Linked DNA regions of Aromatoleum aromaticum EbN1. The main gene of each other region encodes a partner of the protein of the gene in region 2 in a complex. Links are inferred from orthologs where the notes say so. Each region holds a gene or a part of one and is shown on either strand. Other genes may lie near its edges.

Evidence for each region.
Region 1: the proteins of xseA (region 2) and EBN1_RS12510 are in contact, whole or in part, in a cryo-EM structure (PDB 8TXR), measured with the Escherichia coli proteins. The link is inferred for Aromatoleum aromaticum EbN1 from one-to-one orthologs.

What each region holds. Positions count from the first base shown.
Region 1 is NC_006513.1:2,624,562-2,638,858, forward strand. Bases 6,565-9,474 are described here. They hold EBN1_RS12510 (exodeoxyribonuclease VII small subunit), read right to left. Parts: upstream 8,188-9,474; coding sequence 7,942-8,187; downstream 6,565-7,941. Other genes in these bases: dxs (1-deoxy-D-xylulose-5-phosphate synthase), read right to left, coding at 6,565-7,024; EBN1_RS12505 (polyprenyl synthetase family protein), read right to left, coding at 7,049-7,945; EBN1_RS12515 (aromatic ring-hydroxylating oxygenase subunit alpha), read left to right, coding at 8,318-9,418. Also shown: EBN1_RS12485 (MaoC family dehydratase), read left to right, coding at 2,115-2,564; GTP cyclohydrolase FolE2, read right to left, coding at 4,286-5,104; more of dxs, read right to left, coding at 5,159-6,564; ispH (4-hydroxy-3-methylbut-2-enyl diphosphate reductase), read right to left, coding at 9,499-10,437; EBN1_RS12525 (FKBP-type peptidyl-prolyl cis-trans isomerase), read right to left, coding at 10,487-10,915; lspA (signal peptidase II), read right to left, coding at 10,912-11,463; ileS (isoleucine--tRNA ligase), read right to left, coding at 11,456-14,275; EBN1_RS12540 (bifunctional riboflavin kinase/FAD synthetase), read right to left, coding at 14,292-14,297. UniProt on the Escherichia coli protein: Bidirectionally degrades single-stranded DNA into large acid-insoluble oligonucleotides, which are then degraded further into small acid-soluble oligonucleotides.
Region 2 is NC_006513.1:3,005,572-3,019,768, forward strand. Bases 3,752-6,561 are described here. They hold xseA (exodeoxyribonuclease VII large subunit), read right to left. Parts: upstream 5,940-6,561; coding sequence 4,563-5,939; downstream 3,752-4,562. Other genes in these bases: EBN1_RS14325 (superoxide dismutase), read right to left, coding at 3,842-4,429; EBN1_RS14335 (MotA/TolQ/ExbB proton channel family protein), read left to right, coding at 6,240-6,561. In the rest of the region: EBN1_RS14305 (CBS domain-containing protein), read left to right, coding at 89-532; EBN1_RS14310 (hypothetical protein), read right to left, coding at 629-1,105; EBN1_RS14315 (PHA/PHB synthase family protein), read right to left, coding at 1,161-2,948; glutathione transferase GstA, read left to right, coding at 3,123-3,731; more of EBN1_RS14335, read left to right, coding at 6,562-6,848; EBN1_RS14340 (ExbD/TolR family protein), read left to right, coding at 6,857-7,279; lpxK (tetraacyldisaccharide 4'-kinase), read left to right, coding at 7,330-8,340; EBN1_RS14350 (Trm112 family protein), read left to right, coding at 8,321-8,515; kdsB (3-deoxy-manno-octulosonate cytidylyltransferase), read left to right, coding at 8,515-9,291; adk (adenylate kinase), read left to right, coding at 9,373-10,026; EBN1_RS14365 (6-phosphofructokinase), read left to right, coding at 10,104-11,360; EBN1_RS14370 (YbhB/YbcL family Raf kinase inhibitor-like protein), read right to left, coding at 11,386-12,021; murein biosynthesis integral membrane protein MurJ, read right to left, coding at 12,133-13,668; rpsT (30S ribosomal protein S20), read left to right, coding at 13,786-14,052; EBN1_RS14385 (DUF3579 domain-containing protein), read right to left, coding at 14,189-14,197. UniProt on the Escherichia coli protein: Bidirectionally degrades single-stranded DNA into large acid-insoluble oligonucleotides, which are then degraded further into small acid-soluble oligonucleotides.

The DNA.
Region 1 (14,297 bases), 380 kb from region 2 along the record:
GGCTCTTTGAGCCCGAAGTGGTTGATACCATGCTTCCAGGAAAAGCCTCTAAGCTTCAGTCTAGGATCGACCGTACCGCAAACCGACACAGGTGGGCAGGTAGAAAATACCCAGGCGCTTGAGAGAACTCAGGAGAAGGAACTCGGCAAATTGATACCGTAACTTCGGGAGAAGGTATGCCCCGTTAGCTTGTAGGAGTACATCCGAAGGGCGAAGGGGCCGCAGAGAATCGGTGGCTGCGACTGTTTATTAAAAACACAGCACTGTGCAAACACGAAAGTGGACGTATACGGTGTGACGCCTGCCCGGTGCCGGAAGGTTAAGTGATGGGGTGCAAGCTCTTGATCGAAGCCCCGGTAAACGGCGGCCGTAACTATAACGGTCCTAAGGTAGCGAAATTCCTTGTCGGGTAAGTTCCGACCTGCACGAATGGCGTAACGATGGCCACACTGTCTCCTCCTGAGACTCAGCGAAGTTGAAATGTTTGTGAAGATGCAATCTCCCCGCGGCAAGACGGAAAGACCCCATGAACCTTTACTGTAGCTTTGCATTGGACTTTGACGGGACTTGTGTAGGATAGGTGGGAGGCTGTGAAACGGGAACGCCAGTTTCCGTGGAGCCAACCTTGAAATACCACCCTGGTGTCGTTGAGGTTCTAACCTTGGCCCGTGAATCCGGGTCGGGGACCGTGCATGGCAGGCAGTTTGACTGGGGCGGTCTCCTCCCAAAAGGTAACGGAGGAGTACGAAGGTCGCCTAGACACGGTCGGACATCGTGTTGATAGTGCAATGGCAAAAGGCGGCTTGACTGCGAGACCGACAAGTCGAGCAGGTGCGAAAGCAGGTCATAGTGATCCGGTGGTTCTGCATGGAAGGGCCATCGCTCAACGGATAAAAGGTACTCTGGGGATAACAGGCTGATTCCGCCCAAGAGTTCACATCGACGGCGGAGTTTGGCACCTCGATGTCGGCTCATCACATCCTGGGGCTGTAGCCGGTCCCAAGGGTATGGCTGTTCGCCATTTAAAGTGGTACGTGAGCTGGGTTTAAAACGTCGTGAGACAGTTTGGTCCCTATCTGCCGTGGGCGCTGGAAGTTTGAGAGGACCTGCTCCTAGTACGAGAGGACCGGAGTGGACGCACCCCTGGTGTACCGGTTGTGACGCCAGTCGCATCGCCGGGTAGCTAAGTGCGGAAGAGATAACCGCTGAAAGCATCTAAGCGGGAAACTCGCCTCAAGATGAGACTTCCCCGGGGCCTCGAGCCCCCTGAAGGGTCGTCGAAGACCACGACGTTGATAGGTCGGGTGTGGAAGCGCAGCAATGCGTTGAGCTAACCGATACTAATTGCCCGTGAGGCTTGATCCTATAACCCTGGATCGAACACCGCGACAACTCACCGAAAAACGCATCACACCAACAACACCCCACACACTTTGCTTCTCCGCTTTGTTACCCTTTACAGTCTGACGACCATAGCGTCCTGGCACCACCCCTTCCCATCCCGAACAGGACCGTGAAACAGGACCGCGCCGATGATAGTGCCTAAACGGGTGCGAAAGTAGGTCATCGTCAGACTACCCTTTGCTCTGCACAAAAGCCGCTCCCCCTCCCCGGGAAAGCGGCTTTTTGCTGTCAACATCCCCCCTCCAGGCAAGGCGCGCGCCGCCCGGCCGGAACGCCCGTCCCGCTGGGCCTCCCGTCCGTGACGCGCCCACGCGCTGCGCCGCGGCGCCCCCCGCCCTCGGCGTGACTTGCCGCGCGCGTTGCGGCAGAATCCTCCCTGCGGCTCATGTCGCCCACGGGGCGGCCCCGACGACATTAGCCCCGGCATGGCGTCTATCCCGTCTTACTCAGAAGACAGGAACTTAAGCGACAAATTCAAACTGGAAAGCTAATGATTTCAATCTATTGCGATGAATATATGGGCCGACGGTGTCGTCCTACTTGCTGACTTCTGAGTAACGCCTACCCAATCCCCGGAGCATGATCATCGGATTCCGGTACAGAATGTCTTCGGAATTTCGGATATGCTCGGAGAACTTAATTCGACAGCGAACCACCATGCAGGTCGTCGTCGGATTTCATGCTATTAACGAGCCAAAACGGGATGCAAGATGAGTGAAGCGGTCCGCGACTTTTCGCAGTGCTACGGTCACGATTTCGAGGACCTGAAAGTTGGTATGTCAGCGGCCATCGGGCGCACCGTGACGGAGGCGGATATCGCTATTTTCGCTGGCATTTCGGGTGATACGAATCCCGTTCACCTCGATGCCGAATTTGCGGCGTCGACGATGTTTGGCGAACGAATCGCTCATGGGATGCTGTCGGCGAGCTTCATTTCTGCAGTGTTCGGTACGAAGCTGCCAGGACCGGGATGCATCTATCTCGGGCAGTCGCTGAACTTCAAGGCCTCAGTGAAAGTCGGCGAAACGGTCGTCGCCCGTGTGACAGTACGCGAGCTCGTGGCTCACAAGCGCCGGGCGTTCTTTGATACTGTCTGTACGGTGGCCGGAAAAGTGGTACTCGAAGGCCATGCGGAGATCTACCTTCCCGCCAGGCAATAACGGGTCTTCCCTCCCCTCTGGGTCAAGATAGTTGTCGCCTCGATAGAATCCGAAACCCGAGGGCGATAACGGAAGAACGAAGTGGCCAGATACGGACAAGCATTCAAGGACAAGGCGGTAGCACGGTTGTTGCCACCGGAGAGCGCATCGGTGGAGACGGTTTCCCGCGAACTGAGCATTTCAACGGCCACGCTGGAGCGGTGGCGCGCGGATGCGCTGTCCAGGCCCGCTCGCGAGCGGGCCTGGACAGCGCCGGCCCGATTCGAGGCAGTGCTGGTCACCGCAGCGATGGACGAGGCGAGCAAGAGCGCCTGGTGCCGGGAGAACGGCGTGTATCCGCAGGAGCTCGAGCAATGGCGCACGGCGGCCACACAGGCGCTGGCCGACCCCGAAGACGCGGCGCGCACCAGCCACCGGGAACAGAAGGCCGACCGGCGTCGCATCAAGGACCTCGAGCGCGACCTGCGCCGCAAGGAGAAGGCCTTGGCCGAAGCCGCCGCGCTGCTGGTGCTGTCAAAAAAGCTCGAGGTGATCTTTCCAACGGACAAGGACGAGGACGCATGATCGGCCTGGAAGATCGCCAAACGATGGTCCGCCACATCGAGACTGCTCACGCAGCCGGTGCGCGCTTGCGCCCGGCGTGTGAGCTCGCTGGCATCACCGTGCGTACCCTGCAACGCTGGAAGGCCGAGGACGGCCTGCAGGTCGGAGACCGCCGGCCTCTGGCCGAGCGCCCGACGCCCGCGCATGCGCTCACCGACGAGGAGCGCGCCCGCGTCCTGGCGGTGGCCAACGAGCCGCGTTTCGCCGATCAGCCGCCGGCGCGCATCGTGCCGGCGCTGGCCGACGAAGGCGTCTATATCGCCAGCGAATCGAGCTTCCAGCGCGTGCTGCGCGCCCACGGGCAAACCCGTCACCGGGGTCGCGCCCGGGCGCCCCAGCGCTCGCGCACGCCGACCACGCATGTGGCCACCGCGCCCGGCCAGGTCTGGTGCTGGGACATGACCTATCTGCCCACGCAGGTGCAGGGGCGCTGGTTCTATCTCTACCTGATCCAGGACCTCTACAGCCGCAAGATCGTCGGCTGGGAGATCCACGACGCCGATGACGCTGACCATGCGGTGAGCCTGCTCAAGCGCACCGCGCTCTCCGAAGGCGTCCACGCGATGATCGACAAACCCGTGCTTCACGGCGACAACGGCAGCACGCTCAAAGCCACCACGGTGCTCGCGATGCTGCACTGGCTGGGCGTCAAACCGTCGTACTCGCGCCCGCGCGTCTCCGACGACAACGCCTACGTGGAGTCGCTCTTCAAGACGGCGAAGTACCGCCCCGAATTCCCGGCGCGCGGCTTCGCCACCCTGGAAGACGCCCGCCTCTGGGGACACGACTTCGTGCGCTGGTACAACTTCGAGCACCGCCACAGCGGCATCCGCTACGTCACGCCGGCGCAGCGACACGCGCTGGAGGATCGGGCGATCCTGGCTGCACGCCATCAGACGTATCTCCAGGCCCGCGAGCGCCACCCCGCACGCTGGTCCCGTGGGACACGCGACTGGACCCCGATCGGCGCGGTCACGCTCAATCCGGAGCGCGACGCGGTCGTACGCGACCACTTGCATGCTGAAGACATAGGGCGGTTGGTTGCATGAATCAGGCGACAACTATCTTGACTTGTTCCGCCTCGCTGGCAACAGCGAGGGCGTGACTGAGCGCGGGCTTCAGTTCGCGCCAACAACCAAGCGCTTGTCACATTCGATCAGCGCATACGCCGAGTGATTGTGGATGGATTCGAAATTTTCTGACTCCACCCGATAGCAGTCGATGCGGGCCTCGGCATTGAGAAGACCGGCGACGTCCCGAACCATGTCCTCGACAAACTTTGGATTGTCGTACGCATGCTCCGTGACGTATTTCTCGTCCGGGCGCTTCAGAAGGCCGTAGAGCTGGCAGGAAGCCTGGCTTTCGACGAGCTGCACGAGTTCTTCGATCCAGAGGAAACTGTTCGTTTGAGCAGTGACGGTGACGTGAGAGCGCTGATTGTGAGCGCCATATTCCGAGATTTTTTTCGAGCACGGGCACAGGCTCGTTACCGGTACGACGGTCTTCATCGTGAAAGTGTACGCGCCCCCTTCCCGTATTTCTGCCGTAAACGTGACCTCATAGTCCATGAGGCTCTGCACTCCGGAGATCGGGGCGGATTTGTTGATGAAATAGGGGAAGGTAAGTTCGATCTGACCTGTCTCGGCTTCGAGGCGCTTGACCATTTCACGCAGCATCGGCTCGATGGACTCGACCGAAATCTCCCGCTCGTTTCCATTGATGATCTCGATGAAGCGCGACATGTGGGTTCCCTTGAAGTTATGAGGGAGGCCGACGTACATGTTGAAAACGGCAATCGTGTGCTGCACGCCGCCGTTCTTGTCACTGACTCGCACGGGATGACGAATGGATTTTATGCCGACCTTGTCGATGGCCAGTTTCCGGCTGTCGTTGAGGTTCTGGACGTCGGGAATGGCATGAGCCTGTTGGGAAGTCATCTGCTGTTCTCTGGTGAAACTGGTAATGAATCCTATCATTCCCGACAAAAACGCTCAATTATTGTCAGGGCTGAAGCGGCGCCTTATTGCGGCCACAATGCCCGGAGCGTCAAGCCCGACCGACTCGAGGAGCTGGGACTGGTCTCCGTGGTCGATGAAGGTGTCCGGCAAGCCCAGGCGCAGCAGCTGGGGACGGTCTGACAAACTTTCCAGCACTCTCGCCACCTCCGATCCGGCGCCTCCGATGACGATATTTTCCTCGAGGGTGACGAGGAGGTCGTGGCTGGCGGCCAGTTCCTCGATAAGCGTGACGTCGAGCGGTTTGACGAAACGCATGTTGGCCACGGTCGCGTCGAGCTGCTCGGCGGCCTGCAGTGCATTGAAGAGCAGGCTGCCAAAGACGAGCAGCGCGATGCGGTGGCCGCTTCGGCGGATCTCGCCCTTGCCGATCGGTAGCGCCGACATCGCGGTTTCCGGTCCCACCTGCATCCCGCCGCCGCGCGGATACCGCACGGCGGCGGGTCCGTTGTGACGGTAAGCCGTGTAGAGCATCTGCCGACACTCGTTTTCATCGGCGGGTGCCATGACGACGAGGTTGGGAATGCAGCCGAGGTAGGAGAGATCGAAGGCTCCGTGATGCGTGGCGCCATCGGCCCCGACGAGTCCGGCGCGGTCGATCGCAAACATCACCGGGAGGTTTTGCAGCGCGATGTCGTGGATGAGCTGGTCGTAGGCGCGTTGCAGGAAGGTCGAATAGATCGCCACAACGGGCTTGAAGCCTTCGCATGCAAGGCCAGCGGCGAACGTCAGCGCGTGCTGCTCAGCGATTCCTACGTCATAGTAGCGATTCGGGAATTCCTGCGCGAACCGCACCATCCCGGAGCCCTCGCGCATCGCCGGTGTGATGCCGATGACTTTTTCATCCTGTGCGGCGATGTCGCATAGCCAGTCTCCGAACACCTGTGTGTACGTGAGCTTGGCGGCACCTTTGGCGGTCTGGATGCCTGCTGTATGGTCGAATGTCGAAACCCCGTGGTAAAGGACGGGATCTGCTTCGGCGAGCTTGTACCCTTGCCCCTTGCGCGTGATGACGTGCAGGAAGTGCGGGCCGTTGAGCTTGCGCAGGTTCTGCAGTGTCGGGATCAGGGCGTCGAGATCATGCCCGTCGATCGGGCCGTAATAATGGAAGCCGAACTCCTCGAACAGCGTTCCCGGGGTGATCAGGCCCTTCACATGCTCTTCGACCTTGCGGGCGAAGTCGAGCATCGGCGGGGATACGCCCAGCACCTTTTCGCCGGCACGGCGCGCGGCATTGTAGGTACGACCCGAAAACATGCGGGCGAGGATCTTCGTCAGCGCGCCGACAGGAGGTGATATCGACATTTCATTGTCGTTGAGAATCACCAGAAGGTTGATGTCACGCATGTCTCCAGCATTGTTCAGGGCTTCGAAGGCCATGCCCGCCGACATCGCGCCATCGCCGATCACCGCAATCGAGCGCCGTTGTTCGCCGCGGTTGCGCGCAGCCACCGCCATCCCCAGCGCCGCCGAGATCGAGGTCGACGAGTGCGCTGTGCCGAACGTGTCGTAGCTGCTTTCCGAGCGGCGCGGGAAGCCCGAGATTCCGCCGAACTGGCGCAGCCTGCTCATTGCCTCGCGTCGACCGGTGAGGATCTTGTGTCCGTAGGTCTGGTGGCCTACGTCCCACACGATGCGGTCCTCCGGCGTGTCGAAAATGTAGTGCAGCGCGATCGACAGCTCGACAGTGCCAAGGTTGGAAGACAGGTGTCCGCCGGTCTTCGAGACCGACTCGATCAGAAATGCGCGCAGCTCCGCGGCCAGGGCCGGGAGTTCGCGACGGTCCAGCTTGCGCAGATCAAACGGTGAGTCGATGCGGTGAAGCAGGGGGTACGGGGGCATGTGCAGGTCCGGCGGAATCGGAATTCAGAATCTTCGATGGACGATGAAAGTGGCGAGTTCGTCGAGTCTGGCGGCCTGGGGTCCGAAAGGCGTGAGGGCTTCACGGGCGTCGGCAAGCAGCGATTCGGCGAGCGCACGGGCTTCCGTCATGCCGAGGAGGGTTACGTAAGTCGGTTTGTTGTTGTCGGCATCCTTGCCGGCTGTTTTTCCGAGTGTCGCCGTGTCGGACTGCGTATCGAGGATATCGTCGACGACCTGGAACAGCAGGCCCACGAGCTTCCCGTAGTGATCGAGGCGTTCCAGGCGGTCTGAGTCGAGTCTCGCGCCGCACGCAGCTCCGAGCAGGACCGAGGCCCGGATCAAGGCGCCGGTCTTGTGGATATGCATGTATTCGAGCTCTTCGCGGCTAAGCTGTTTGCCTACCGCAGCAAGGTCGATCGCCTGTCCGCCCGCCATGCCCCGTGAGCCGGACGCGCGTGCGAGCTGGGTGATCATCGACAGCTGTTCCGACGGGTCCTCGGTCAGCGGGTGCTCGGAGAGGGACTGGAAGGCGAGTGCCTGCAGGGAATCGCCCACCAGCAACGCGGTGGCGTCATCGTATTCGACATGCACCGTCGGTTTGCCGCGCCGCAGCACATCGTTGTCCATGCACGGCAAGTCGTCATGGACCAGGGAATAGGCGTGGATCAGCTCGACGGCGCACGCAACTTTGTCCAGCCGTTCAGGGGCAGCCCCGACGAGACCTCCTGCCGCATGGACGAGCAGCGGCCTGATGCGCTTGCCGCCACCCAGTACCGCGTAGCGCATCGCTTCGTGAAGCCGGGCGGGAGCGATGTTCGCGTCGGGGAGAAGGTTTTCCAGTGCGGTTTCGGAGCGTCGCTGGATGGCTTCCATCCAGGCCAAAAAATTCATGTGGCTCATTCCTGGTCCCTCATGTCTTCAGCCGGATTCCGCGGGGCCAGAACATCGTTTTCCAGCTGGCGCACCCGCTGTTCGGCAGCTTGCAGAGTTTCCTGACAGTGTTTCAGCAGGTTGGCGCCGCGTTGATACCGTTCCAGCGCCTGTTCGAGCGAGATTGCTCCGCTTTCCATTTCCTGAACAATCGCTTCGAGTTCGGCAATGGCGGATTCGAAGGATTTTGGCGCAGTTGGGGCCTTGGCCATGACTCGGGGCCGTGCAAAATAAAAGGGGGAAAAGTAACCGATCGGGCTACTGGCGGTCAAACAACTTCTCGAATAGAATCATCCGCTCATTTTTTCCGAATTTCTTGGGATTTACATGGGAGGTTCGGGGATGTCCGATCTCGCATCCAGGGCCAAAATGGCCCCGGCGGTTTCCCAGTTGCCGGTTTCGATGTACTTCGACGAAAAAATCTTCGAACTCGAGAAGCGCCTGTTGTTCCAGGGCGGGGCGGGATACGTCGGCCACGAGCTGATGGTACCGGAAGTCGGAAACTATCGCTCTCTCGAATGGCTGGACCATTCCAGGCTGCTGTTTCGCACGCAGGACGGCATCCATCGACTTTCGAACGTCTGTCGCCACCGCCAGGCCATCATGTTGCAGGGCACCGGCACTGCCGAACGGATCGTCTGCCCGGTCCATCGCTGGACGTACGACCAGCAGGGCCGACTTCTCGGTGCGCCCCGTTTTCCTGAGAATCCGTGTCTCGACCTCCAGCGCGACGCGCTGGAAAACTGGCACGGGCTGTTGTTCGCCGGCCCGCGCTCGGCCCGTGCCGACCTGGCGGGGATGGAACTGGCGCCGGAACTGGGTTTTTCGGGCTTCAAGCTCGATCGGGTCGAGATTCACGAGTGCAATTACAACTGGAAGACTTTTATCGAGGTGTACCTCGAGGATTACCACATCGCGCCTTTCCATCCCGGACTGGGAGGCTTCGTCACCTGTGACGACCTGACCTGGCAATTCGGGGACTGGTATTCGGTGCAGCGTGTGGGCGTCACTTCGCTGGCCAGACCGGGTTCGGATGCATACCGAAGATGGCATGAGGCGGTCCTCGCCTATTACGGCGACAACCGGCCGCCCCAGGGCGCGATCTGGCTGACGTATTACCCGAACGTGATGGTCGAGTGGTATCCGCACGTGCTCGTCGTCAGCACGCTGATTCCGCGGGACGTAAACAGGACGACCAACGTCGTCGAGTTTTACTACCCTGAGGATATCGTCGAGTTCGAACGCGAGTTCGTCGCAGCCGAACAGACTGCCTACATGGAGACCGCGATCGAGGACGACGACATCGGCGAGCGTATGGACCGGGGTCGCCGGGCGTTGCTGCAGGAAGGGCGCGACGAGGTGGGGCCGTACCAGTCGCCGCTCGAGGACGGGATGCAGCATTTCCATGAGTTCTACCGGCGCATTCTCGGGCCGCATCTCTGACTTCGGCGGGCGGTGAGGGAGGCCGGTACGGTGCCTGGCGATCGCGTCTGGTGATGTGCCGGGCGCGTGCCGGCGGGAGTTCAGTCCGGAGTCTGAAGCTCGCGCGGTAGCGGGAAGGTTACGCGCTCGGGCACTCCCTCCAGCGTGCGCACCGAGCTTGCCCCCAACTCCTTGAGGCGTTCGACGACCGCATCGACGAGCACTTCCGGCGCCGATGCCCCGGCCGTGACGCCGACGCGTTTCTTGTCTTCGAGCCATATCGGCTCGATGCCCTCGGCGTTATCGACGAGATAGGCCGGCACGCCGAGCAGTTCGGCAACCTCACGCAGGCGGTTCGAATTCGAACTGTTGCGCGAGCCGACGACGAACACGACATCGACTCGCGGCGCCATGAACTTGACCGCGTCCTGGCGGTTCTGCGTCGCGTAGCAGATGTCGTCCTTCTTCGGTCCGACGATCGCCGGGAAGCGTGCCCGGAGTGCGGCGACGAGCGTGGCGGCGTCATCGACCGACAAGGTCGTTTGCGTGACGTACGCGAGCTGCTGCGGGTCGGCGACCTCGATGTTCGCGACGTCCTGGACGACTTCGACGAGGTGGATGCCGTCACCAACCTGACCCATCGTCCCTTCGACTTCGGGATGGCCCTTGTGTCCGATCATCACGATCTCGCGCCCCTGCTCGCGCATGCGTGCGACTTCCAGATGCACCTTGGTCACCAGCGGGCAGGTCGCGTCGAAAACTCGCAAGCCGCGCCTTTCCGCTTCGCTGCGCACGGCCTGCGGCACCCCATGCGCGCTGAAGATCACGGTCTGGCCAGTCGGCACTTCGTCAAGTTCTTCGACGAAGATCGCGCCCTTCGCACGAAGTCCGTCGACGACGAACTTGTTATGCACGACTTCATGGCGTACGTAGATCGGCGCGCCGAAACGTGCGAGTGCCTGTTCAACGATCTCGATCGCGCGCTCGACGCCTGCACAGAAGCCGCGCGGATTTGCGAGCAGGATTTCCTTGTCGTCCATGGCTGGTCCCTGGGGTGGCTGGGGTCGGGGGTTCGCGTTCAGCGCGTGCTCAAAGAACGCCGATCACTTCCACTTCGAAGCGGATCGTCTTGCCGGCGAGCGGGTGGTTGAAATCGACGACCGCGAACGTTTCGTTGATTTCCCGCACCAGCCCCGAATAGCGGGAACCGTTGGGCGCGCCGAATTCCATGATCGTCATCGGTTCGATCTCCTCTTCGGGCATGTGCTCCCGTTTCACGCGCTCGACGAGCTCGGGATTGTGGGGGCCGAACGCCTCTTCGGGCGCGAGCGTGAACAAGTGGTGCTTGCCGATCTCGAGGCCGGCGAGCAGGCGTTCGAGGCTGGGAAGCAGCTCTCCAGCGCCCAGCTGCAGCGTCGCGGGCGTGCTTTCGAAGGTGCTGATCAGCGGCTGGCCGTTTTCCATGGCGATGCGGTAGTGCAGCGTCACCAGGCTGTCGGGTTGGACGATCTGGGTCACGAGGGGTTCTCCGAAGTGGATGAGTCGCGGGAGGCGTCACGAGGTGAGCGAAACTGCGCCCACAGCATCACGGCGACACCGACAGTGATGGCGGAGTCGGCGACGTTGAAGGCCGGCCAGCCGTGGCGGCCGATATGGAAGTAGAGAAAATCGACCACTGCGCCATGCACGATCCGGTCGATGACATTGCCGACCGCTCCGCCGATGATGAGGCTGAACGCCAGCGGCAGTGCACGTTCGTGCTGGTGATGGCGCAGCATCGCGAGCAGCCAGCCGCAGACGACGAGCGCGAGTGCAATGAAGAACCAGCGCTGCCAGCCCGAATGGTCGGCAAGAAAGCTGAATGCCGCGCCGGGGTTGTAGACCAGAACGAGCTGGAAAAAGCCCGTGACGGGCACCGCCTCGCCGAAGTCGAGCCGTGACAGCACCAGCCATTTCACGAACTGGTCCAGCGCCACGACCAGCGCAGCCAGTGCGAGCCAGCCGAAGAAGCGTCGCGTCAGCCCGTGCGGTGCGGCGGGCGCGGGTTCTCGGGAGGCCTCAGGCATGCGTGCGGCTTTCCCCGTCGCCATGGAGGTTCGTGCAGCAGCGTCCGCACAGCTCCGGGTGATCGGCATCGACGCCGATGTCTTCGCGGAAATGCCAGCAGCGACCGCACTTCTGGTGACTGGATGGCGCAGCGTCCACGCCTTCATCGGCTTCGGTTTCGACCCGTACCAGTTCCGCGCGGGACGTGATCAGCACGAAATGCAGATCCGCGCCGACGCTCGCGAGCGCGTCGAAACGCGCCCCGCTCGCGCGCACGCGCACTTCTGCCTGCAGCGAAGCGCCGATCCTGCCGTCGCTGCGCAGGCTTTCGAGCACTTTCTGCACCTCCGCCCTCGCGCTGCGGATCAGCTCCCAACGAGCGAGGATTTCATCGCTTGCCCCGAGTTCGGGCAATTCGTGCCAGGTGTGCAGCATCACGCTGTCCTCGGCGTCGTTGCCCGTCACCCGCCAGATTTCCTCGGCAGTGAAAGTCAGGATCGGCGCCATCATCCGGGTGATCGCCTGCGTGATGTGCCACAGCGCGGTCTGGGCGGCGCGGCGGGCGCGGGAATCAGCCTTCGTCGTGTACAGGCGATCCTTGAGGATGTCGACGTAGAACGCGCCCAAGTCCTCGGCGGCGAAGTTCTGCAGCGCCTGCACGATCTTGTGGAACTCGAAGCGCGCGTAATCGCCGGTGACCTGCTCCTGCAGTCGGCGAGTCAGCGCGAGCGCGTAATGGTCGATGTCCAGCCACTCCTCGACCGGTACGCCGTCGCGGGCGATGTCGAAATCGCCAGTGTTGGCGAGCAGGAAGCGCAGCGTGTTGCGCAGGCGGCGATAGACTTCGACGACACGGTCGAGGATCTCCTTCGAGATCGTGAGCTCACCCGAATAGTCGGTGGCGGCGACCCACAGGCGCAGGATCTCGGCGCCGAGCTTGTCCGAGACTTCCTGCGGCGCGACGACGTTGCCTTTCGACTTCGACATCTTCTTGCCCTGGCCGTCGACAACGAAGCCGTGCGTCAGCAGTGCGTCGTACGGTGCACGTCCGTCGATCGCGCAGCCGGTCAGGAGCGACGAGTGGAACCAGCCGCGGTGCTGGTCCGAGCCTTCGAGATAGAGGGCCGCCGGCCACTGGCTGTCGGCAGCGTGCGAGCCGCGCAATACCGTCCAGTGCGTCGTGCCGGAGTCGAACCAGACGTCGAGCGTGTCGCGCATCTTGTCGTACTGCGCGACGTCGCTGCCGAGCAGCTCGGCCGCGTCGAGCTTGAACCAGGCGTCGATGCCGTGCTGTTCGACGCGCTGTGCGACCTGCTCGAGCAGTTCGAGCGAGCGCGGATGCGGTTCGCCGGTTTCCTTGTGCAGGAACAGCGGGATCGGGACGCCCCAGTTGCGCTGGCGCGACACACACCAGTCGGGCCGGTTCGCGATCATCGAATGCAGCCGCGCCTTGCCCCACGCGGGATAGAACTGCGTCTCGTCGACGGCCTTCAGCGCCAGTTCGCGCAGCGTCGCGCTGCCGGGCTCGACCGCTTCGCGTCCCGGCAGGCGGTCCATGCCGACGAACCATTGCGTCGTCGCGCGATAGATCACCGGCGTCTTGTGGCGCCAGCAGTGCATGTAGCTGTGCGTCAGCGTGCCCGAGGCGAACAGGCTGCCGACTTCGGCGAGCTTGTCGACGATCTTCGGGTTCGCATCCCACACCGACAGGCCGCCGAAGAAGGGCAGGCTCCCGGCAAAAGTGCCGTCGGCCTGCACCGGATTCAGGATTTCGTCGTTGCGCATGCCGTAGCGGGTGCAGGAGACGAAGTCGTCGAGGCCATACGCGGGCGCGCTATGCACGATGCCCGTGCCAGCATCGGCCGCGACGTAGTCGCCAAGGAAGACCGGCGAGAGACGGTCGTAGAACGGATGGCGGAAGTTGATGCGGTCGAGCGCGACGCCCCGAGCCGCAGCGAGCACGCGGCCTTCGAGCTGGTAGCGTTCGAGGGCCGATGCCCGCAGTTCGGCAGCGAGGATCAGCAGACCCTTCGGTGTTTCAACCAGTTCGTATATCAGTTCGGGATGCACATTGAGCGCCTGATTGGACGGAATCGTCCAGGGCGTCGTCGTCCAGATCACGATATAGACGGGCTGCTCCGGCAGGGTATCGAGGCCGAAGGCGTGCGCAAGCTTGTCACGTTCGTTGTCGACAAGCGGGAAGCCCACGTCGATCGCCGGCGATTTCTTGTCCTGGTACTCGACTTCGGCCTCGGCGAGCGCCGAGCCGCAATCGAAGCACCAGTTCACGGGTTTCAGTCCCTTGAACAGGAAGCCTTTGCGGAACAGCTCGCCAAGCGCGCGGATCTCGTCCGCTTCATTCGAGAAGTTCATCGTGCGGTAGGGATTGTCCCAGTCGCCAAGCACGCCGAGGCGGATGAAGTCCTTCTTCTGCCGCTCGATCTGTTCTGCGGCGTACTCGCGGCACAGTTCGCGCGCGCGATCGGCCGGCAGGTGCTTGCCGTGCTGCTTCTCGATCTGGTGCTCGATCGGCAGGCCGTGGCAGTCCCATCCCGGAACGTAGGGTGCGTCGAAGCCGGCTAGCGTCTTCGAGCGGACGATGATGTCCTTGAGGATCTTGTTCACCGCGTGCCCGATGTGGATGTCGCCGTTCGCGTAGGGCGGCCCGTCGTGCAGGACGAACTTCGGCCGCCCGGCCGCCGCCTTGCGGACCTTCTGGTAGAGCTTCTTCGCCTGCCAGTCGGCGACCCACCCCGGTTCGCGCTTCGCGAGATCGCCGCGCATCGGGAACGGGGTGTCGGGCATGTTCAGGGTCTTGCGGTAATCAGCCATGATGGTGTTTTCGGCCTCAGGG
Region 2 (14,197 bases):
GCCGCTTTGCGACGCGGTTTCGCGCCGCTGGCAACGCCGGCCTCCAGGGGCTACGATCAATTATTGCCGATCCGCAAGGGAGAAGCCCGTGAAAAGCGTCGCCGCCATTCTGAAGGAGAAGCCCGATCCGACCGTTCATACGATCGGCCCCGACGCGTCAGTGTTCGATGCGCTCGGGCGGATGGCGGAACACAATGTCGGCGCGCTTCTTGTCATGGAAGGCGAGCGCCTCGCGGGCATCGTCAGCGAACGCGACTACGCACGCAAAGTCATCCTGCTCGCGCGCTCGTCGAGGGATCTGACGGTGAGCGCGATCATGTCGTCGCCGGTGATGTATGTGAGCCTGAACCAGACCAACGAGGAATGCATGGCGCTGATGACCGAGAAGCGGCTTCGCCATCTTCCCGTCGTCGAGTCCAGCAGAGTGGTCGGCATCGTGTCGATCGGCGATCTGGTGAAAAGCATCGTCTCGGAACAGCGCTTCATCATCGAGCAACTCGAACACTACATCGCCGGTGACCGCGGGATCTGAGCGCAGGCGATTCGGCCTCCTCGGCGGCCTCCTCAATTCCGCTGCTGCTACGTTGCTGCCGGACTCCCTCCCGCGGGGATGAGTCCGGAGGATGTCTCAGTGCGCCTCCTTGCGTGCGCCCGACGGTTTGCCCGGGGCAGCTCGCGGCGGCGACACCGAAGGTAGATAATCCTCGATCAGGTCCCGCAAGGTCGTGCTGAGCGGCATCGCGCCAGTCGTCTCCCGCAGCGCCGCAGCGGCGTCCCGCTGCCACGTCGACAAGGCTTCCTGCGCCGAAGTGACGAAGGCGCTGTGGCTGCCGATCATCGTTTCGGCGAGGCGCTGCACGGCGTTGAGCTGGTGCTGCGCGGCTTTCCACGGCATTTCGCCCGCTGCAAGCGTAACCGCAGCCCAATCGTCGGCAGCCAGCAGGCGATCGATGACGGTCTCGAATTCGGTGCTGCAAGTGCTGATCGAATGAGTGCTCGCGTCGATCCAGCGCAGGCTGTTTTCCCGCAGCAGCGCGCACAGGCGCAAGTGCAGTTGGAGATTCGTCTTGTACAGCGCGAGCGACGCACGAGTGTCGAAATGCATGGCGACATCCTTTTCGGGAGTGGCGAAGGGGACGGGTGCGGAAGCCCGAGAATGCCTATTTTTCCCGCACGTACTGGCCGGGGGCGTCATCGAGGGCGGGGTAGCCGGACTGCGGGGCACCCAATGCCGGCGGTGCGACCGGAGCCGCCGAGCGCGCTTTCAGCCAGGCAACCCACTCCGGCCACCACGATCCTTCGTGTTCGGGCGCAACTGCAAGCCAGTGGTCGGGTGAGACATAGTTGCCGCCTTCACGTCGCTCAAGAATCTGGAAGTGCCGTCGTGCCCGCCCGGGCTCGCTGATGATGCCGGCATTGTGGCCGCCGCTGGTCAGCACGAAGGTGATTTCCGCCGGGGTCAGGTAATGCAACTTGTAGACTGACCGCCACGGCGCAACGTGGTCCGTGACCGTGCCGACACAGAAAATCGGCGTGTCGATGTCGCTCAGCGCGACGGGTTTGCCCCCGACCGGATAACGCCCCTCGCTCAGGTCGTCGTTGAGAAACAGCAGCCGCAGGTACTGCGTGTGCATGCGAGCGGGCATGCGCGTTGCGTCGGCGTTCCACGCCATCAGGTCGTTCATCGGCGCGCGCTCGCCCATCAGGTATTCGCCGACCATGCGGGACCACAGCAGATCGTACGAGCGCAGCAACTGGAACGCGCCCGCCATCTGCCCGGCGGTGAGATAGCCGGTCTCGGCCATCTGGGCTTCGAGCAGGCTGACCTGGCTTTCGTCGATGAAGAGTGCAAGTTCGCCCGGCTCGGTGAAATCCGTCTGTGCCGCGAACAGCGTCATCGATGCGAGCCGCTCGTCACCGTCGCGCGCCATCGCCGCGTTGGCGATCGACAGCAGCGTGCCGCCGAGACAGTAGCCTGCGGCATGCACCTTGCGGTCGGGGACGATCGCATTGACCGCTGTAAGCGCCGCATGGAAGCCGGACTGCACGTAGTCTTCCATGTCGAGGTCGGATTCTTCTGCGCCGGGGTTCTTCCACGAGATGCAGAACACCGTGTGCCCCTGGTCGACGAGGTACTTCACGAGCGAATTGTGCGGTGACAGATCCAGGATGTAGTACTTCATGATCCACGCCGGAACGATCAGGACCGGTTCGGGGTGGACTTTTTCGGTCGTCGGCGAGTACTGGATCAGCTCGATCAGGCGGTTCTTGAGCACGACCTTGCCCGGCGTCACGGCGACATCGCGGCCGACGACGAAGTCTTCGGCGCCGGCGGGAGGATGTCCGGTCGCGACGCGCTCGAGATCGTCCAGCGCATTCACCAGCCCCCGCCACAGGTTCGTTCCTCCTTGCTCCGTGGTGCGTTTCAACACCAGCGGATTCGTCGCGAGGTAGTTGCCTGGCGAAAAGACGTCGAGCGACTGACGTGCGGTGAACGAGACGACGTTCTCATGATGCCGGGAGACGCCGGGAACGCCGCGCGTCGCCGCCTGCCACCATTCGTCTGCGAGCAGGAAGGACTGGTGCATCAGGTTGAACGGCCAGTGGTGCCATTCGTCGGCGATGAAGCGCCGGTCGCGCGCCGGAGGCTCGATGCATTCGTGCGCCGGCGAGGCCGGCAGCGCGAGGGCGAGTTCGCGGATGTAGCGCACCAGGCGACGGTTCTGTTCGAGCGCGAGGTTGACGAGCTCCAGCCGTTTGCCTGGCGAGCCGGCAAGGTGTCCGGCCCAGTCGATGCTCGCGAGCAGCAGGGACATCGGGGAAATCGACGACGTCGCCCGTGCCAGCGCGGCATGGACTTTGATGTCGAGAGGATTGCGACTGCTTGAGGGCGATTCCGGAATTGTCGGGGGCGTCGCGGGCGAGGGATTGCGCATATTCATGTTCATCTGCTCCTGCAGGGCAACAGCGGGGCGATTATCCGTCGAGCGGGGCTCGCGCATAGTGTGGGGCATTCTTTTATGCTGTGTTAGAGTTTTCGCTGCCCGGCATGGGGCGGAAGGAACGTTCAATCGCCGGAACGCGCAGCCCCTCAGGATTCAATTCCCTCGAAGGAGACGTCGATGAAGCTCTATCACTCCCCCGGAGCATGCTCGCTGGCGCCGCATATCGTCGCGCGCGAACTGGGCCTTGCGGTCGAACTGGAAAAAGTCGATCTCCCGACGAAGAAGACGGCCGGCGGCGACGACTACTGGAAGATCAACCCGAAAGGCTACGTGCCGGCGCTGGTCCTCGACAATGGCGAGGTGCTCACGGAAGTCGGTGTCATCTGCCAGTACCTCGCGGACCAGAAACCCGAATCGGGGCTGGTGCCGAAATTCGGCACGATGGAGCGTTACCACCAGATGGAGGCGCTCAATTTCGCCGCCACCGAAGTTCACAAGCAGATCGGGGCGCTGTTCAATCCGGCGATGACGCCGGAGTCCAAACAGGTGCAGCTCGGCACGATCGAGCGCCGCCTCGATGCGCTGGAAAAAATCCTTGCCGGAAAGCAGTTCGTCACCGGTGACACCTTCACAGCTGCCGATGCGTATCTTTTCACCGTGCTCAACTGGACGGGGATGCTGAAGATCGACGTCGCGAAGTGGCCCAACATCCAGGCGTTCATCGCGCGTGTCGCGCAGCGGCCCAAGGTGCAGGAGGCGATGAAAGCCGAAGGCCTGGTCGCGTAGCGACGAGGGCTCTTGCACCCGGAAAAACGGCCCGTCGATGTGAAGTCGACGGGCCGTTGTGTTTTTTGCGCGGCCCGTGGAAGGGCTGCGAAACAGCGTTCAGCGCTCGCTCAGGCGGCGAAATTCTTCGATGCGAAGTCCCAGTTCGCGAGATTGTTCAGGAACGCGGCGACGAAGTCCGGGCGGCGGTTGCGGTAATCGATGTAATAGGCGTGTTCCCACACGTCGATGCACAGCAGCGGCTCGTCGCCGGTCGTCAGCGGCGTGCCCGCAGCGCCCATGTTGACGATGTCGACGCTGCCGTCGGCTTTTTTCACGAGCCACGTCCAGCCGGAGCCGAAGTTGCCGACGGCCGAGGTGGTGAAAGCCTTCTTGAAGTCTTCGAACGACCCCCACTTGGCTTTGATCGCGTCGGCCAGTGAGCCCGCCGGTTCGCCGCCGCCGTTGGGCTTCATGCAGTTCCAGAAGAAGGTGTGGTTCCAGACCTGGGCGGAGTTGTTGTAGATGCCGCCAGCCGGGGCCTTCTTGACGATTGCCTCGAGATCGAGGTTCTCGAATTCGGTGCCCTTGATCAGGTTGTTCAGGTTCGTCACGTAGGCCTGGTGATGCTTGCCGTAGTGGAATTCCATCGTCTCGGCCGAGATGTGCGGGGCCAGCGCTTCTTTCGCGTAGGGCAGCTGAGGCAGGGTATGTTCCATTTTTCTCTCTCCTGTTGCAATTCAGGTTGTTGGGCTAAAAGCCTGACGATTCTAGTCGGGCTTTGATGATGGTGGCAATGCCGCAACAGCGACTCCGCAAACAGCGCTCTGCCGGAACCGCGCGTTTTTCGCGTCATGCGTCCGTGCTGTTCACCGTAGCATGAAGTCGGCCGGTGGCCAGTTCGACCGATACCTTTTCACCGCTGCCGACGCCCGCTGACGTGCGCAGGATATGGCCCTGCGCATCCCGCGTGATGCTGTAGCCGCGCGCCAGCACGGCGTGTGGCGCGAGGTGCTGAAGATGGGCGGCGAGGCCTTCCAGGCGTGCGCTCTGCCGGTCGATCAGGCGATCTGCGGCGAGGACGAGGCGGTTCGCCAGGCGTGCGCAGCGTTCGGCCTCGCGGTCGATGTCGGGCCGGCGCGCCTCGAGGCGAAGGCAAAGCTGCTCATTGCGGGCGTGCAGGCGCTCGAGACGCCGGCTCATCGCGGCGGCGAGCCGCACGCCGAGACGGGCCGTACGCTCGTGTGCCACCGCCAGGCGTTCGCGCGGGTGGACAAGGCGCAAGGCGGCGCGGTCGAGCCGCTGTGCGAGCGTGTCGAGGCGATAGTGCAGGGCTGCCGAAAGCGTCCGGCCGAGCGAAGTGAGGCGCGCACAGGCTTCATGGTAGCCGGCGCTCGCGAGTTCGGCTGCGCCGGTTGGCGTCGCCGCGCGCAGGTCGGCGGCAAAATCGGCGATCGTGAAGTCGGTCTCGTGTCCGATGCCGCTGACCACCGGCACCGGGCAGGCGCGGATCGCCCGGGCGAGGTTTTCGTCGTTGAACGCCCATAGATCCTCGATGCCGCCGCCACCACGCACCAGCAGCAGCAGGTCGATGCCATCCGTTGCGGCGCGCGCCGAGGCCACGCGCACCGCTTCGGCCAATCGCGTTCGAGCCGCCTCTCCCTGCACCGGAGCCGGGTACAGCACGACTTCGAGGTGCGGCGCCCGTCGCCGCAGCGTCGCGAGAACGTCGTGCCACGCGGCCGCTGCCGGCGACGTGACGACGCCGAGGCGTCGCGGGTAGCGCGGCAGCGCCCGCTTGAGGGCGGCATCGAACAGTCCTTCGCCGGCGAGCCTGTCCTTCAGGCGCACGAAGGTTTCGAAAAGATTTCCGACTCCGGCTTGCCGGAGCGCTTCGATACCGAGCTGGAAGTCGCCGCGCACCTCATACAGCGTCACCAGCGCGCGGGCTTCGACGCGCATGCCGTTTTCCGGCCGGAACGGCAGCAACTGGGCGCGATTGCGCCACATCGTGCAGCGAACCTGCGCTTGCGCATCTTTCAGCGTGAAGTACAGGTGGCCCGATGGCGCGCGAGTCAGGTTGGACAGTTCGCCGCCGACCCACAGCAGCGGAAAACGGGATTCGAGCGTCTGGCGCGCGAGCCGGTTGAGTTCGGCGACGCTCAGCACGTGGCCAGCCGAAGGGAGGCGGCACGGATCCCCGTCGCCATGCGGGAGCTCGGTTTGCATGCGCGGATTGTAGCGGAATCCACAAGCGCGGCGCCTTGTCAATCCTGATCAGGAAAACCCTTTCTATTCAAGGTCGTATTTTCAACATATTGATAATAAAGAAAATTTTAGTTGCTCATTTTTTGATCGAAGTGGCCATTGGCTTGACGCGACAGAGTTTCGGGGCGCTATCCGCGAAAAATCCACATACTTATCCACAGCTTTTGTGGATTCTTCGAGGCCCGCTGCCCGAGTGGCCGAGCTTGCCCTGCCGACATGCGAACGCTAGAGTTCCGCCTTTGCAAAGGGGAGTCTTCTCGCGTGTTCGCGCTCATACAGGCCTCGGGCTGGCCGATCTGGCCGCTGTTGCTGGCATCGGTGATCGCCCTGGCACTCATCATCGAGCGCCTGACGACGCTGCGCCGTTCCAGAATTGCCCCTCCCGACCTGCTCGACAAGGTGCTCGCGGATCTGCGTCAGAAAGGCGTATCGGGTGAAATGGCGAACCGCGTCGCGGCCCATTCGCCGCTCGGGAAAGTCCTCGCCGCCGGATTGCGCAACGTCACCAGTTCGCGCGATGTCATGAAGGAGGCGATCGAGGAAAGCGGGCGCGTGGTCGCGCACGAGCTCGAACGGTTCCTGACGACCCTCGGCACGATCGCCGCGATCAGTCCGCTGATGGGGCTTTTCGGCACCATCGTCGGCATGATCGACATCTTCGCGTCGCAAAGCGCTGCCGGCACGAACCCGCAGCAGCTCGCGCAGGGCATCTCGACCGCGCTCAACTCCACCGGCCTGGGGCTGATCATTGCGATCCCGGCGACGATCTTCTGGCGTCATTTCCGCGCCCTCGTCGACAGTTTCGTCATCGAGATGGAGCAGCAGGCGATCAGGCTCGTCGAAGTCGTGCACGGCGAGCGTCGCGCCTGAGAAAGCAAATGAACTTCCAGCGCGGCCGACGCCAGGAAGAGCCGGAGATCAACCTGATCCCGCTCATCGACATCATGCTCGTCCTGATCATCTTCCTCGTGCTGACGACGACGTTCTCGAAGGTCTCGGGCCTCCAGATCAGCCTGCCGACCGGCGAAGCGCAGCCGGCCGAGACGATCCCGGACGAGATCGACCTTGCAGTGAGCGCCACCGGCGACATCCTCGTGAACCGGCAGCCGGTCGGAGGCAAGGACATCGAGGCGATCGCGGTGGCGCTCGGACGCGCGGTTCCTGCCGGAAAGGATGAGCCGGTCGTCGTCATCAATGCCGACGCGAAAGCCGCGCATCAAAGCGTCATCAACGCGATGCAGGCAGCGCAGCGGGCGGGCCTCTCGCGCATCACGTTCGCGGTCCAGGCGCCGCCCCAATGACGCCGGCCCCTGCCTCTCCCCGCCCGGGGCCGGTGCGGTCGTTCTGAACCATGGCGCGCAACGCGCCGGCTTTCTGGCAGACCCGCTCGCTCGCCGCCAGGCTGCTGCTGCCGCTGTCGGGCCTGTTCCTGCTGCTCGCGGCCGTGCGCCGGCAGTTGTTCAGGCTCGGGATCCGGCGTGCGGTACGCCTTCCGGTGCCGGTCGTCGTCGTCGGCAACATCGCGGTCGGGGGCAGCGGCAAGACGCCGGTCGTCGAATGGCTCGTCGCCCGGCTGCGGGACGCGGGCTTTACGCCCGGCATCGTCAGCCGCGGCTATGGCGGCAAAGCTCCCGGCGCCGTGATCGTGCCGCCGCACGGAGATGTCCGGCTGTTCGGCGACGAGCCGGTGCTGCTCGCGCGGCTCACCGCGTGTCCGGTGGCCGTCGGCGCCGACCGCCCGGCAGCGGCGCGGGCGCTGCTGCAGGCATACCCCGGATGTGACGTGATCGTCGCCGACGACGGTCTGCAGCATTACCCGCTCGCGCGCGATGTCGAGATCGCGGTCGTCGACGAACGCACGCTGGGCAATCGCTGGCTGCTGCCCGCGGGGCCGCTGCGCGAAGGGCCGGGCCGCCTGCGCGACGTCGACATCATCATCGCCCATGGTGCACTGTCGCCCGCGCTGTCGTCGCTTCTCGACGGACGTCCGGTTTTTGCGATGCATCTCGAAGGCAGCGAATTCCGCCGGCTCGACGGCGCCGGATGCCGCAATGCCGAAGCGTTTCGCGGCGTGCGCGTGCACGCGGTCGCCGGCATCGGCCGCCCTGAGCGTTTCTTCGCCCAATTGACCCGGATGGGGCTCGAGGTCGTGCCGCACCCGTTTCCCGATCATCATCCATTCACCGCCGCGGACCTCGATTTCGCACCGGGCGAGCCGAAAATCCTCACCAGCAAGGATGCGGTAAAATGCGCGTCTTTCGCGTCCGCCGACACCTGGGAGTTCCCGGTGAAAGCGCATATCGCCGCGGGCGCCGCCGAACGTATCCTGGAGAAACTGACGCATGGACGCCCGACTGCTTGAAATCCTCGTGTGCCCGATCTGCAAGGGCCCTCTCGACTTCGTCAGGGACAAGCAGGAACTGGTTTGCAAGGCCGACCGCCTCGGCTTCCCCGTCCGCGACGGCATTCCGGTGATGCTCGAAGAGGAAGCGCGCCAGCTCGGCGCTGAAGAAGTCGACGCCTTGCGGCGCCGCTGATGGCCGCGTTCCACGTCGTCATCCCGGCGCGCCACGCGTCGAGCCGGCTTCCGGGCAAGCCGCTCGCCGACATCGCCGGCAAGCCGATGGTCGTGCGCGTGCTCGAGCAGGCGCGCCGCGCCGGCGCCGCGTCGGTGTGGGTCGCCACCGATCACCCGGAGGTGCTCGACGCGGTCAGGGCGGCCGGCGGCGACGCGCTGATGACGCGGGAAGATCATCCGAGCGGCACGGATCGGCTCGCCGAAGTCGTCGACGCGCTCGGCTGGAAAGCGGACGACATCGTCGTCAACGTCCAGGGCGACGAACCGCTGATCGAGCCGAAGCTGATCGCGGCGGTCGCGCAGGCGCTCGCCGACGACCCGGTCGCGGCGATCGCGACCGCCGCCCACCCGCTGCACGCCGCCGCCGAGTTGTTCAACCCGAACGTCGTCAAGGTCGTCTGCGATGCGCACGATCACGCGCTGTATTTTTCGCGCGCCCCGATCCCGTGGGCGCGCGATGCGTTCGCCACTGCCCGCGACGATATTCCCGCCGGCCTGCCGGTGCTGCGTCACGTCGGCCTGTACGCGTACCGCGTCGCGTTCCTGCGCTGCTACGCGAGCCTCGCTCCGTCGCCGCTCGAGCAATGGGAAGCGCTCGAACAGTTGCGCGCGCTGTGGCACGGACACCGGATCCGGGTGATGACCGTCGCGGTCGCGCCGGCAGCGGGCGTCGACACGCCCGAAGACCTCGAGCGCGTGCGGGCGGCGTTTGACCGGCATGAACGAGTCGGTTAAGTTTTGCGGCTTTTGTTGGCAGTTCTTTTTTGCATAACGACGCGGCCGGCAGCATTGGCCGCCTGACTGGGAGAGAGGTGTATGCGTCTGATTCTGTTGGGACCGCCGGGCGCGGGAAAAGGTACGCAGGCGAACTTCATCAAGGAGAAGTTCGGCATTCCGCAGATTTCCACGGGTGACATGCTGCGCGCCGCCGTCAAGGCCGGCACCCCGTTGGGCGTCGAGGCGAAGAAAGTCATGGACGCGGGCGGCTTGGTGTCCGATGACATCATCATCGGCCTCGTGAAGGATCGCCTGAAGGAAGACGACTGCAAGTCCGGCTACATGTTCGACGGCTTCCCGCGGACGATCCCGCAGGCCGACGCGATGAAGGAAGCCGGCGTGCCGATCGATTTCGTCCTCGAAATCGACGTGCCCGACAGCGAGATCATCGAGCGCATGAGCGGGCGGCGCGCGCACCTGGCGTCGGGGCGCACCTACCATGTCAAGTACAATCCGCCGAAAGTCGCCGGCAAGGACGACCTCACCGGCGAAGACCTGGTCCAGCGTGACGACGACCGCGAGGAGACGGTGGCGAAGCGCCTCGAGGTCTATCATTCGCAGACCAAGCCGCTCGTCGAGTACTACTCGAAGTGGGCCGCGTCGGGCGAGCCGGGCACGCCGAAAGTGCGCAAGATCAGTGGCCTCGGCGCGGTGGACGAGATCACTTCGCGGGCTTTCGCGGCGCTGAAGTAAACCGGGTTTTCCCGCATGGTGCGGCGAGCGGCGGGAATTTTTCCCGTCCCTCGCCGCGTTTGCGCTTCCGGACCGTGATGAACAAAGCCAACCTGCTCTATGCCCAGTCCGGCGGGGTGACCGCGGTCATCAACGCGACCGCGGCAAGCGTCATCGAAGCGGCTCGGGCCCGCGCCGATGCGGTCGGCCGGGTGCTTGCGGCGCGGCATGGCATTCTCGGCGCGCTCGACGAGGACCTGATCGACACCGCGCCGCTGTCGGTCGTCGATCTGCGCCGCCTGGCCGGCACGCCGGGCGGGGCGTTCGGCTCGTGCCGCTTCGACCTCGATCCGCCGGAGGCGAATCGCGACCAGTACGACCGCCTGTTCGCAGTGCTTGCGGCCCACGACATCGGTTATTTCCTCTACAACGGCGGCAACGGCTCAATGGATACGGTCGCGAAAGTGTCGCGCGCGGCCGCGGAGCGCGGCTATCCGCTGGTCTGCGTCGGAGTGCCGAAGACCGTCGACAACGACCTCGAAGGCACTGACTGTTCACCCGGTTTCGGCTCCGCGGCGAAGTACGCGGCGACGTCGATGCTCGAAGCCGGGCTCGACCTGGCGGCGATGACGAGCCGCGTCGGGCGCGCGTTCGTGCTGGAAGTCATGGGGCGCAACGCCGGCTGGCTGGCCGCAGCGACCGCGCTCGCCGCGCGCAACGACGACGAGCCGCCGCATGTGATCCTGATGCCCGAAGTGCCGTTCGACGAGGAAGCTTTTCTCGCGGTGGTCCGGTCCACCGTGTCGCGTCTCGGCTATTGCGCGGTCACCGTCTCGGAAGGCATCCGTCGCGCCGACGGCTCGCTGCTGATGGAGCAGGACGAGGATGCGAAAGGCCATGTCCAGCTCGGCGGGGCCGGGCAGTGCATCGCGCGCCTGATCCACTCGCGCCTCGGCTACAAGCATCACTGGGCGATTCCGGACTACCTGCAGCGCGCGGCCGGCCACCTGGTGTCGGCGACCGACCACGCGCAGGCTCGTGCGGTCGGGCAGGCGGCGGTGGAGTATGCGCTGGCGGGGCGCGACGGCGTGATGGCCGCGATCCGCCGCCTCGCCGACGCCCCATACCGCTGGGACGTCGCGCCCGTCGCGGTGGCCGCGATCGCGAACCTCGAACGCCAGGTGCCTCGCGCCTTCATTCGCCCCGACGGGCTGCACGTCACCGACGCCGCGCGCACGTACCTGCGCCCGCTGATCGAAGGGGAAATGCCGGCGTGTTTTGCCGGCGGGCTGCCGGATTATCCGCGTTTCCCGCTGCCCGGTGTGCCGCGCAAGCTCGCGCCGTACCGTCCGTGACGCACGCTCGCCGCGCCCGCCTGGATCACCCGGGGCGGCGCTCCAGCGCGGGATTCAGGCTGTAGAGGCCGGTCAGCTTCGCCTCGGCGAGCACATGGCCCGCGAGCGCATTGCGTACTTCGGCGCCGCCGAAGCGGCCTTCGAGCGCGATGCATTCGACGTCGAGCGCGTAGAGCGTGAAGACGTAATGGTGCACCAGCTCGTCATTCCACGGCGGGCAGGGGCCGTCGTAGCCGTAGTAGTCGCCGCGCATGGATTCGTCGCCCGCGAACCACGCCGTGTAATCGTTGATTCCGTGACGCCCATGCGGGGCCTGCGGTCCGGGCTTGCCGCCCGGCGTGACGGCCGCCGAGAAGCTGCCGGCCGCAATTTCCCGCAGCTCGGCGGGAAGATCCACCAGCACCCAGTGGAAGAAATCGACGCGCGGCAGATTCGCCGGCACGACGCGTCCTTCCTGATTGACGTCGTCGCCCTTGCTTGGAACATCAGGGTCATGGCAGATCAGCGCGAACGAGCGGGTTCCGGACGGGATGCTGGTCCATGCCAGGTGCGGGTTGAGGTTGCTGGCGAGGCACACGTGCCCGGCAGCCGCCGGAATGCAGAATGCGAATTCGCCGGGAATCGTGGCGTTGTCGGTGAAGCTCTGGCTCGTGAGTTTCATGCCCTTGGGCTCCTTTGGTGGGGCGGCGGGAAAGCCGGGATGGATTCATTGTAGAGCGGGTTGCGGTGATCGGTGTCCCGCCTCCCGATCGACATGGGACTCACGCAGGCCTTACGCGGCGCGGCGGCGAAAATCGCGCAGGCGAAAGCCGAGTGCCAAAAGCGTCGCGAAATACGCCACCACGCCGGCGGCGACGATCGCCGACAGCCGCAGCACGCGCGCCAGCCCGCCTTCCGTGAGCCACCACGCGTCGTCGCCACGGCCGAACCACAGCACGGCGCCGAGCACCACCAGCCCGCCCGCGAGCCGCAGCCAGAACCGGCCCCACGCCGGCTGCGGCCGGTACACGCCGCGCCGCCTCAGTCCGCGATACAGCAGCCCCGCGTTGAGCAGCGACGCGAGGCCGATCGACAGCGCGAGCCCCGCGTGCTGCAGCGGCACGATGAACGCGAGGTTCATCAGCTGCGTCGCCGCGAGCGTCAGCAGCGCGATCTTCACCGGCGTGCGGATGTCCTGGCGCGCATAGAAGCCGGGCGCGAGGATCTTCACGAGGATGAGCCCGGCAAGCCCGATGCTGTATGCGATCAGCGCGAGGCGGGTCTGCATCACGTCGGCGGCGGAGAACGCGCCGTGCTGGAACAGCGTCGAGATCAGCGGCACCGCGAGCAACGCCAGCGCCAGCGCCGCCGGCAGCGTCAGCATCAGCGTCAGGCGCAGGCCCCAGTCGAGCAGCGACGAAAAAGCTTCGGGCTGTTCGTCGGCATGCAGCTTCGACAGGCTCGGCAGCAGGATCGTCCCGAGCGCTGCGCCGAGCAGTCCGGCGGGGAATTCCATCAGGCGGTCCGCGTAGTACAGCCACGACACGCTGCCGCTGGGGAGAAACGACGCGAAGATGGTGTTGATGATCAGCGACACCTGGCTCACCGAAACGCCGAGCATCGCCGGCCCCATCAGCTTCGCGATGCGGCGTACGCCCGGGTCCGACAGCTTGAGGTCGAAGCGTGGCAGCAGCCCGATGCGCGCGAGCGGCCGCAGCTGCAGCATCAGCTGCAGCACGCCGCCGATGAACACCGCCCAGCCGAGCGCGAGCACCGGCGGGTCGAAGTACGGCGCGGCGAACAGTGCCATGCCGATGAACGACAGGTTCAGCAGCACCGGCGTGAAAGCCGGAATCGCGAAGCGGCTCCAGGTGTTGAGCACGCCGCCGGCGAGCGCGACGAGCGACATGAACAGGATGTACGGGAACGTGATGCGCGTCAGCTCGACGGTCAGCGCGAACTTGTCCGGAGTTGCCGCAAACCCCGGCGCCGTCACCTGGATGATCCAGGGCGATGCGAGAATGCCGAGCACCGACACTGCGGTCACCGCGAGCCCGAGTGCCGTGGCGACGCGATTGACGAGCCGGTGCGCTTCCTCGGGCCCCTGGCGGTTCCGGTATTCGGCGAGGATCGGCACGAAAGCCTGCGAGAACGCCCCTTCGGCGAACATGCGCCGCAGCAGGTTCGGCAGACGGAACGCGACAAAAAAAGCGTCGGTCGCGATCCCGGCGCCGAATGCCCGGGCAATGACGAAATCGCGGACGAAGCCCAGGATGCGCGACAACAGGGTCATGCCGCTTACGGTGGCGAGGGCGCGCAGCAGATTCATCTGGGATAGCCAAAAGGGGGAGATGATAGCGGCTGGAGGCTCGCGGCGCACTTGCATCGGACAGTCCGAATCGGTAGACTCGCGCGTTTTCAAGAACCAACCAACGGAAGAACATCTATGGCCAATTCGGCACAAGCCCGCAAGCGCGCCCGTCAGGCGGTCGTGGCCCGCGCTCACAACGGCAGCCTGCGTTCTCGTCTGCGTACCGCGATCAAGGCTGTGCAAAAGGCCGTCGTGGGTGGCGACAAGGCTGCGGCGCAAGCGACGTTCCGCACCTCGATGAGCACCATCGACAGCATCGCGGACAAGAAGATCATCCACAAGAACAAAGCCGCTCGCCACAAGAGCCGCCTGTCGGCCGCGATCAAGGCGATGACCGCCTGATCTTTACACCCGCTGGCAGCAAGTGAAAACGGCGACTTCGGGTCGCCGTTTTTTATTGTCCGCGGCGCGTCCGCCGCTGCGAGAGTGCAACGCCCGTTTCTGCGTCGGGCCGAACAAGACAGGGCTGCGCGGGGAATCAGATCTT